2 regions of the Clostridium sp. AM42-4 genome follow, and region 1 is predicted to be linked to the other one. Evidence: riboswitches for the same ligand, from Rfam matches in the RefSeq annotation. Region 1 holds a riboswitch; the other holds the start of a gene.

Region 1 (5,401 bases):
GGATATAACCGCCCTTCGGCGTGTCTGGCGTCAGCTTGCGACGGATCTGACCGATGACGCTGGCAACTGCAGTACCGCAGTGTTCACCGTCTTTATCCCATACGGCCTCATAAATCTGGCTGGCTGAGAATACCCAGCCAGGATGACGAGCCAGATATGTAAGGACTGCAAATTCATGGTAAGTCAAAGCGATGAGGGTACCGTTGCAATATACGGTTTGTTCCTTTAGCCGAATTTCAAGACCAGGGAAGGAAAGTGCAGACTGCGGTGGAGATGGTGCAAGGTGGATAAACTCTGGCTCATCCGCAATAAGCTCCATAATTTTGTTGATTATATGTTCTTCATGATCAGGAATGGACAGAATCAGAAGTTTACCCATTTTGCTCACATCCTTTCTCCTTACACACTTTGAGACAACCAAACTTCATGGAAATATAGAATATAAAATGCAAGGATAATTTATATAAGTGATTTCCACAATTTGTTTGATTTCATATGGAACTAAATAACATGGATCCTATTTGATTTCTTGTGCAATAAAAGCGTGTTAGACAACAGAGACTTTGGTACCTTAACATCTGGCATTTTTCAGCCTATTAGTTGTTCCACATAGGTAATCAGAGGGTGCAGTTGTTTCAGGCGAAACATCTTAAATAACTTATCTGGATTTACCCATTGAACATCCACAACTTCTGTTTCCTGTAAACGCATTTCTTCAATCTTTATATCCTTATGAAATAGCCAAACATCGTAAAAATCCTGCACATTTTCCCGTCTGGTCTGATAAATCAATTTTTCACTTCCGGGAGTAAGCAGTATTCCTAATTCTTCTTTTACCTCTCGGATTGCTCCTTGCAAACTGGTTTCCCCGGAAAGTACAGAACCACCCGTACATTCCCAATAAAGAGGGTATTGCTTTTTCGGATGCCGCTGTGATAAAAGATACTGCCCCTGCTGGTTGACAATCCATACACTCACAGATAAATGATACAGCCCTTTGGGTATGATTTCTCCACGGCACACTGCTATTCCAGACTTTTCCCGTTTTGCATTATATAAATCCCATTTTTCCATTTTCATACCTCTTTGTGTGGGATCGGTGCTTGCCGGAAATCAAGTAAGTAAATATCCGCAATCCTTTCTATTTCTGTACGCTGATCTGCGGAATACTTATCATAAATCCCACCTGCTAACATACGGGCTGCCTTTGCGCTTTTAATTGCTGGAAGCACATCATCAAACACAATACAGTGTTCAGGTGCAACCCCTAATTTTCTTGCGGCCAATTCAAAGACATCCGAATATTCTTTTCCCCGCTGAACCTCATCTGTTGAACATAGAGCGTCAAATAATTCTAAAATAGAATTGTTCTTTAAGCATGGAATATAGAGATTTTCCGGCAACCCCGTAGCAACTGCAAGTTTTATTCCATGTTCTTTTAAGCGCAGAAGATAATCAAGGGCATAGGGCAGCAGACCGACATGGTTCCTGTATTCCTCGACCGCCATATTATTCCATTCCTCAATAATTCCCTCTACCGTTTCCTGCAATCCAAAAAGATCAATGGTATATTGTGCGGCTTCCTCAAAACTCCTTGCACATATTTCAGTTACATAATTATCTGGGACAGGAAGATTTCTCTTTTTCAAAAACTGAATATCTATATGCTCCCATACATCCATTGAATCCAGAATTGTTCCATCTAAATCAAAGATTGCCGCATTAAAATCCATGTTTCTTTTCCTTTCCGCAAAATAAATCTTTCAGTTCCGCAGCAGCAGCTTTTATATCGGACTGCGCTATGATGGCAGATACAACAGCCAGTCCGTCAATTCCCATGGGCTTGAAACGCCCTGCATTTCCTTTATTGATACCGCCAATAACAACTATCGGCAAAGAAACGGCTGTGCGGATTTTCTGTAATTCCTCCATTGATACAGATTCAGCGTCGGTTTTAGTTCCAGTAGGGAACATTGCGCCAACTCCCAAATAATCCGCACCATCCTGCTGTGCTTGTATTGCTTCTGCAATGGAAGAAGCAGATACCCCCAACAGCATATTTTCCCCAATTACTTTGCGGACGGTAGCCGCAGGTAAATCATGTTGTCCAATATGTACTCCCGCAGCCTGCACAGCCATTGCAATATCTATCCGGTCGTTTATGATAAGGGGAATATGGTATCTCTCCGTAACCTGTTTCACGGCAACCGCCTGATTATAAAATTCCAATGAAGGCAATTCTTTTTCTCGGAGTTGTATCATTGTGCAGCCTCCTAAAATTGCCTGTTCCACCGCTTCTGTCAGGCTATCGCAGCTCATTAGTTGACGATCAGTAACAAGATAAAGTGTATAATCAAAGTTCATTTTGCACCTGCCTATTCTTTAGATAAACCATGCTGATACAATTCGTAGAAATGGTGCGTCGGGCCACAGCCTTTTCCAATCGCAAGGGAGTGTTCGATTGCCGTTGTGACATAAGCCTTTGCCGCTTCGACAGCAAGCGGAATACTTTTTCCCTTTGCAAGCTGGGAAGCGATTGCAGAAGAAAAGGTACAGCCTGTCCCATGAGTATTTTTCGTATCAATGCGGGCTGTTTCAAAGTGGTGGAAATTTTCTCCATCAAATAGGACATCAACGGCATTTCCTATATGATGTCCGCCCTTGACAACAATCGCCTTACAACCCATGGCATATATTTTTCTTGCGGCAGCCTCCATATCTGAAACTGTGGAAATCTGCATATCCGCTATTTTCTCTGCCTCTGGAATATTTGGAGTAAGCACATCGGCCAGTGGAATTACAGTGTCTATCAAGGTGGAAACCGCCGCAGGATTCATCAATGGGCAGCCATTTTTGGCATACATAACCGGGTCGATTACAATATTTTGTGGCTTATATTGTAATAGTTTCATTGCCACTGCTTTCATACATTCTGGCGTAGAAAGCATACCAATCTTTACTGCGTTCACTTCAATATCTTCAAACACGGCATCAATCTGTTTTGCAATCATATCCGGGGTAATATCTTGGATGTCGATAACGCGGCTGGTGTTCTCTGCAACAACAGAAACAATAACACTCATTCCAAATACGCCGTGAGCAGAAAAAGTTTTCAAATCAGCCTGAATACCTGCACCTCCGCTGCAATCTGATCCGGCAATGGACAATACTTTTTTCATTTTGCATTTTCCTCCATTCTCTCGTTCCGATAGGCCATCTTCCAAAAAGCAAGCTCTAACAAACTTGCTTTTTCAAAAATATCAGCCAGATACTTTTTATTTGCTACTGATAACCCGGCACATTTATGCTCTGCAAAAGCAGACCATTCTTTGCAGCTTTCTGCATATTGTTCATCCGCATAATCTTTGATAAAGTCCCAATATCTTGACTGTCTGCTTGTAGGAACAGCCGCCAATTTTCGGAATATATAGCTGTAACTTAGCATACAGGGAAGAACCGCCATTAAAATTTCTTCATTCTTTCCATGTGACGCAATCTCAAACATGAAATCAATGTAATTTTGATTTTCAGGCAGAGGAGCGATCAGTTCAATATCATTATCCGTCATGCAAAATTGCTTTAGATAATCCAGGCGCACTTCTGATTCCGTATCATTTACAAAATTCAGCATGGAATAGTAAAGCTGAATTTCTCTTAATGTATCAGCATGAAAAATTGCCTTGCCGTATATACGGGCATAGTTTTTCAGATAGATACTATCCTGAATCATATATCTTTTGAATTTTTCAAGAGGTAGCTTTCCAGTTTGCACTTCCTGCACAAATGGGGTAGCTGCACATTCTTCCCAAATGGGAATGTTGTGGGTTAAGATGTCTTTCATAAATGCCATGTTTGATCCTCCTAAGATAAAAAAATAGAGCCTCTAAAACAATTAGAAGCTCTTTCAGACGCAATACGAGCGTAAGAAATTGCTTCCCTACGCCGGTATTAGCCGACAGGTCCAGAGGTCAGGTCTTACCTTTTTCAACTTGTTCAGTTCCCTCGCAAACACATATCATATCTTATTCAATTAAAAAAGGACATTCCCAAAACAGAGAATGTCCAAAAAATACGAATCTGTATTCTTTAGCTCCCTGCGTTGGTATTAGCCAACAGGTTCAAAGGGTCAGGTTTTAACCTTCTCAACTACAAGGTAGTCCCCCTGCTTGAATATCATTATAGTTAGAAAGTCCCCAAAAGTCAAGTCTACGCATTTAGGACGGTAAAAGTCCACGGAAATCAAAGGTTTTTCCGCATGGTCGGCTAGATAAAGTTATCCTGTTCCCCTCAAAACGAGGTTCTAAATGCGGGAAAACGGACAAAAAAGGAGAGACAGATGTGGAGGATTTGACACCTTTTCGCCGACGTTTTTTATCACTGGGTTACAGTAAGGGGCTAATGTATCCTAAAATAATAGCTTTGTTTTATCCCTCAATAGAATTTGTGGCATCTAATTTTTCATAAATATTTTGGATATGATTATGGTGCGGTATATAAAGAGAGAAAAACGCACCGAATACAGAGCCGATAGGCATACTGTATCCGGTGCGTTGTAAATTTTTAACCTTTCAGATAGTAATGCACATAGGCATTATAATCTCGATGCCGGGTGACTAACCGCAGCCAGATATAAAAGTGGGCAGTTTCCGAATACAAATTGAATTCGGTGGGCTCGCTGGTGGGCTGGGCGTACCCTCGGCAGAACCGTGTCAGGGTATCCAAATTCAGAAACTCCGGCAGTTGGAACAGCGCATTCTGGAAAGCATCAATTTCACGGGCAACTTCCAGAACAGGCGTATCCTTTTGGCACTGATGCCAGGTGGTCCACCATTTCCATCCGTCATAATCAGAACGGGAATAGGCTATCTCGCTGGCAGGACGGGAGCCCTGCTGAAACAGATCTTCAAAGGTGCAGGAAGTAGTCAGCAACGGATTTTCAAAGTCGGTCTGCTGCTGGCTCAAACCGTTTTTGACAGCTGCCCATTCTGTTAGAGGGAGTGGGCAACGGTTGGCATCACGCAGGGCTTCATCCATACCGCACGCCTCGCAGATATGGACATCTGCATAGCGGCTCAGGGCGTTGATGACCAGCCTGCAATCCAGCGGCTGACCACACCGAAGACACAGGGGTGGTTGCTCCGCCTCTGGGGTAAACAGCAGTTTGTCCTGCTGCCACATGGTTTCCAACAGGGATTTGGGATAGATACGGATCTTCATGATGATGTCCTCCTATTTTATCGTGTTTAATATTCGTACCGTTTCCTTCGGTCTTCAGACCAGGGAGGGTAAACACGCAGCTCATCCTGGAACATGGTCATCAGATCGCCTGCCATGTCCTCTTTGCGCCGATAGATGCACTGCTTCTCCGTACCATCGGCATAGCGGATGATAGTCTGGAGTG
Region 2 (5,401 bases), on a different contig from region 1:
CCAAAAAAGCAAACTTTTGTTCGGGAATTTTTGCGAAAACGTATTGACAAACGCATGTTCGGATTCTATAATAGCAACATAGCAAACGTACGTTCACAATTATTCCGGACAGGGGGAATCACTTATGAGAAGCAAAAGAACAATGAAGCGCAGTTTACGGAATCTTACGGTTATTTTACTTATGATCCTGGCATTTTGTTCCGGTTTTCTGGGACATACACTGTTAAATGCGCGGGCAGAAGAAAAGGCAATACCTGAGCTGAAGCGTTATTACACAAGTGTACAGATCCGCCAGGGAGACAGCCTCTGGGACCTTGCAGGCCAATACTGTCAGGGAAGTCCTTATACCAAGGCAGAATATGTAGAAGAATTAAAGCGCATGAATGGTCTGAAATCCGAACAGATCCATTCCGGTGAATACCTGACGGTCGTGTATTTTTCTGAATAGCTTGCATATGAATCCTGCTTTGGTTATAATAAAATCTGTTTTTTATCCAATATAACCAAGTGAGGAAATTCCCTATGTTACACGATCATATCGTTCCTATAACAGATCTTTCCAGTCCGGAGCTTGAGGTATACTCCAGCTTATCAGAAAACCAGCTATTCCATTATTATGAACCAGAGGCTGGTCTTTTTATTGCAGAAAGCCCGATCGTAATCGGCCGTGCTCTGGATGCCGGATACCAGCCAGTCTCCATCCTTGCCGAAGAGCGGGAATTAAAGGGAGCAGCTGCAGAAATACTGGCCAGATGTGGAGAGGTCCCAGTCTATGTAGCTCCCATGGAGCTTTTAAAACAGATCACAGGTTTCTCTTTGACACGCGGTCTGCTTTGTGCCATGCGCCGCAAACAACTGCCATCTATTGAGCAGATCTGTGCGAAGGCCAGACGGATCGTTGTTCTCGAAAATGTAGTAAACCCGACCAATGTGGGAGCTATATTCCGTTCGGCGGCAGCGCTGAATATGGATGCAGTTTTGCTTACTTCTGGCTGCAGCGATCCTTTGTACAGAAGATCCGTGAGGGTCAGCATGGGAACGGTGTTCCAGATCCCGTGGACGGTACTTAAGCACGACAGTGCCTGGCCGCACCCGGCTATGGAGCTTTTGCGGGATCTGGGCTTTAAAACAGCTGCCATGGCTCTTACAGACCGCTCAGTCCGCATTGATGATCCTTGTGTCCAGGCAGAGGAGAAGCTTGCAATCGTTCTTGGAACCGAGGGCGATGGCCTCGCAAAAGAAACCATTGCCGACTGCGATCACACCATCCGGATTCCAATGTCCCATGGCGTAGATTCCCTGAATGTAGCTGCTGCCAGTGCAGTGGCATTCTGGCAGCTTGGAAACCATCATACAGAAGGCGGGGAAGCTTAGCATGAATATCAAAAGACAGTTTATCCGCTATGTTTCCCAGAATATGTTAGGCATGCTCGGTATGTCCCTTTACATTCTGGCCGACACATTCTTTATTGCTAAGGCTGTCGGTGCGAATGGTATCACGGCATTGAATCTGGTATTACCCCTTTACAATCTGATCTTTGCGGTAGGCGCAATGATCGGAGTCGGCTCTGCAATCCGTTTTACGGTTGAGCGTAATAAAGGAATGAAAGAAGCGGAAGGCTATTTCTTTCATGCACTGTCATGGGCAGCAGTGATCAGTGTCCTGTTTGTTTTGGCAGGAGCCTTTTTCCCGGGACAGATCATCCACCTTCTTGGAGGCAATGCACAGATTGTATCGACCGGAATCATGTATACCCGCATATTTCTGATGTTTGCCCCGTTTTTTATGTGGAATCATATTATCAGTGCATTTGTTCGCAATGATGGAGATCCATCCATCGCAATGTATGCAACACTTGCAAGCAATCTGTTTAATATCGTATTTGACTATGTGCTGATGTTTCCTTTGGGAATGTCTATGCCGGGAGCGGCACTTGCAACCGCATTATCACCGGTTATCAGTATTCTTATCTGCTTCAGACATTTCCGTAGCAGCAGAAATACGATCTGCTTCAAGCCGGTACGTTTGTCTGTCCGGAAGCTGCTTTTTTCCTGTCAGGTTGGTATCTCTGCCTTTGTAGGGGAAATATCCTCCGGTGTCATCACAATGGCATTTAATACCATCATTCTCCGGCTTTCGGGTAATATCGGGGTTGCAGCGTATGGAGTCGTTGCAAATTTCTCGCTTGTGGCAGTTGCATTATTCAATGGAATCGCGCAGGGCTCCCAGCCGCTGCTCAGCCGTTTCTATGGACTTGGCGATAAAGAAAGCCTGAGAACCGTGATCCGTCTTGCAATTAAAACAGCTTTATGTGTCGCCTGCTTGCTTATTGTGACCGTACAGCTCTGGTCAGAACCGATGGCTGGAATTTTTAACCAGGAACAAAGTGCAGAGCTGGCAGCTCTTGCAAGACAGGGATTAAAGATTTATTTTACCGGTTTTTTGTTTGCCGGAGTTAATATTGTCGGAACCAATATCCTAAGTGCCGTAGAGTCAGCACGCTGGGCGTTTGCAGCTTCTGTATCCCGTGGGTTTGTTGCAATCCTTGCGTTTGCTTTCCTCCTTTCTGCTGTATTTGGCATGAATGGGGTATGGATGGCATTTCCATGTGCAGAATTAACAACCATGTTTTTGACGCTGAACGGTATCCGGAAGCTATAAACTATAACTGTACTATACGGGATTTTCAGTTCAGAAAATACCTACCTGTGAACAGTAACACAATGGTGACACAACGGTAACATAACGACAATACAGTTGACAGGGTCAAGTCTCTGTGTTATGCTTACTTACGTTAAAAGAGAAAAAGCGCGGGAGTCTGTGAGACAGGCTGAGAGGAAGATCGATCTTCGACCGTACCTGATTTGGGTAATGCCAACGGAGGGAAGCAAGGAATAGAAGTGTGCGTCTTCGGGCAATTTCCTGAAGGCGCATTTTTTTGTTTCATAGGAAAGTGCGTCCTATGAAATATAATGATTATAGAAACTAGTATCCGGATGCACTGCAAAAGCTCCAGATGCAGGGGAGACGTCTCTGTCAGCTGGAAATCCTGAAAGTGTGTTTGTGCAACGCATGAACAGGAACAGAATCATATTTTGCAGGAAAAGTAGACTGGAGGGGGAGCGCCCTGCAGTCTGGCAGAAGGAGTTTATATAGCGATGGGAATCCGTGTTTTCGGAGTGAGAGGAAGTAAGTAAACTTCGACCGAACAAGAATTAGTATACTGTCTTATTCACATTTCGCATAATGATGCAGAACGTGAGTCATACCGTACACTACCTGCCGCTATCTGACCTGTTTCTTTGGAATCTGGCTCTGGCGGCAGGATTCTGGAAAAAACAGGAGGACAAACAAATGGAAAAACAAAGAATGAAAACGTTTCGCATGGTATTTTTAGCTATGATGGTAGCAATCGGAGTCGTAATTTCACCGATCTTACGGATTGAGGGAATGTGCCCGACTGCGCATCTGATCAATATTACCTGTTCTGTATTTATGGGACCGTGGTATTCCCTTCTCTGCGCCTGTATGATCGGTGTGATCCGTATGATGTTTATGGGCATTCCGCCGTTAGCACTGACGGGTGCGGTATTTGGAGCGTTTTTATCTGGTGTATTTTACCGTGCATCGAAGGGAAAAATCATCTGTGCAGTATTTGGTGAAATTTTTGGTACCGGAATCATTGGATCCCTGGTATCTTATCCGGTCATGGCGTTTATTATGGGACGCGATGGTCTGAACGCCTTCTATTATACCCCGATGTTTATTTCCGCAACGATCATGGGAGGCATCGCAGCTTATGTATTCCTGAAGGCATTGAGCCAGACCGGAATGCTGGCAAAATTTCAAGAGAGTCTGGGAGCAAAGGTTTATGACAGAAACGGAAGAAAGAAAACTGAAACAGTCCATGCAGCTGCAGGGCATGCTGGAGATTCGAAGGTATATTAAAGAAACGGCACCTCTGATCCATTGCATTACCAATCCGATTTCTATCCATGACTGTGCCAATATCATACTGGCGGCAGGGGGAAGACCGATCATGGCAGAGCATCCGGCAGAAGTAAGAGAGATCACGGCGGTTTCTTCTGCGCTGATGCTGAATCTTGGAAATATCACGGATGCACGGATGGAATCCATGAAAGCTTCGCTTACAGAAGCAAACCAGCGCCATATTCCAGTACTGTTAGATCTAGTCGGGGTTACCTGCAGCAGCCTTCGCCGTGATTACGCGAAGCAATTGCTGGAAAACGGAGTATTTTCTGTGATCAAGGGGAATATTTCTGAGATTCTGGCTGTTGCAGAGCTTCCTTTTCACGGGACCGGAATAGATGCAGGAGTCCAGGATGCACTTTCCGATGCAAACGAGGACTGGTATTGCCGTACAGCGAGGACACTTGCGTTTCACCTTGGCTGTACAGTTATGGCAACCGGAAAGCAGGACCTGATCGCAGATAGCCAGGATGTATTTCTTGTTTCAAATGGAAATGCCAGCTTATCTGGGATCACGGGTACCGGCTGTATGGTAGGCGCACTTACAGCGGCTTATCTTCCAGGAAATAGCAGAAAATCCGTGGTCCGGGAAAATCGTGAGAGCAAAGACATCAAAATGGCTGGCTCTCAGGACAATGGTTCTTCCAGAAATACAGGAAATCCTGCCGGGACTGGAACAACAGCAGCACTTCTTGCAGCAGCTACCATGGGAATTGCTGGGGAACATGCTTCCGGGATTTCCCGCGGGCCAGGAAGCTTTCAGGTAAACCTGCTCGATGAAATTTATGCTCTGGGGGAAGATCAGCTTCTGTCAGAAGCAAGAATACGACAGCATGCGTTTTGATTTTCACAGGAAACTGTAGAATGCAGTTCTTGGAAAAATCATTAAAAAGAAAACAGAGAAAACAGAAAAGAGGCAAACCTTATGACAAAAAATCTGGATCTGAGTCTGTATCTTGTGACAGACAGTACCTATCATACAGAGGAATCTCTCTTATATACGGTGGAAGAGGCCTGCAAGGGCGGCGTAACACTGGTGCAGCTTCGAGAAAAAAATACAGGAGGGCGTGACTATCTGGAAAAGGCCTGCAAGATCAAGAAAATCACCGATCGATATCAGGTTCCGCTGATCATCGATGACCGTGCCGATGTGGCTATGGCATGTGGTGCAGCAGGTGTCCATGTAGGAGCCTCTGACCTGCCTGTCGCTGAGGTACGTCGCTTACTTGGACCGGATAAAATTGTTGGTGCAACCGCAAAAACAGTAGAAGCAGCAAAGAAAGCTTATGAGGATGGCGCAGATTACCTTGGTGTCGGGGCAATCTACCCGACCACAACCAAGGTAACGACCGTGCTGACTGCAGTTTCGACCTTGTCGGATATCTGTAAGGCAGTTCCGATTCCGGTAGT

The links. A riboswitch is a leader RNA that binds a small molecule or an ion and turns the genes downstream of it on or off. The one in region 1 is predicted to bind thiamine pyrophosphate.
Region 2: another riboswitch for thiamine pyrophosphate. It lies ahead of thiW (energy coupling factor transporter S component ThiW); the one in region 1 lies ahead of DW922_RS09695 (TenA family protein).

What each region holds. Positions count from the first base shown of each region.
Region 1 is NZ_QUIK01000010.1:82,693-88,093, reverse strand. Features, by position in the region: gene DW922_RS09720 (response regulator transcription factor) at 1-379, opposite strand, end outside; gene DW922_RS09715 (NUDIX domain-containing protein) at 589-1,074, opposite strand; gene DW922_RS09710 (HAD family phosphatase) at 1,077-1,733, opposite strand; gene thiE (thiamine phosphate synthase) at 1,723-2,364, opposite strand; gene thiD (bifunctional hydroxymethylpyrimidine kinase/phosphomethylpyrimidine kinase) at 2,376-3,179, opposite strand; gene DW922_RS09695 (TenA family protein) at 3,176-3,850, opposite strand; TPP riboswitch at 3,917-4,014, opposite strand; TPP riboswitch at 4,075-4,174, opposite strand; gene DW922_RS09690 (hypothetical protein) at 4,561-5,217, opposite strand; gene DW922_RS09680 (DUF4313 domain-containing protein) at 5,244-5,401, opposite strand, start outside.
Region 2 is NZ_QUIK01000008.1:45,795-51,195, reverse strand. Features, by position in the region: gene DW922_RS07965 (LysM peptidoglycan-binding domain-containing protein) at 125-448, shown strand; gene DW922_RS07960 (RNA methyltransferase) at 523-1,374, shown strand; gene DW922_RS07955 (MATE family efflux transporter) at 1,376-2,662, shown strand; TPP riboswitch at 2,802-2,905, shown strand; gene thiW (energy coupling factor transporter S component ThiW) at 3,356-3,949, shown strand; gene DW922_RS07945 (hydroxyethylthiazole kinase) at 3,873-4,835, shown strand; gene thiE (thiamine phosphate synthase) at 4,917-5,401, shown strand, end outside.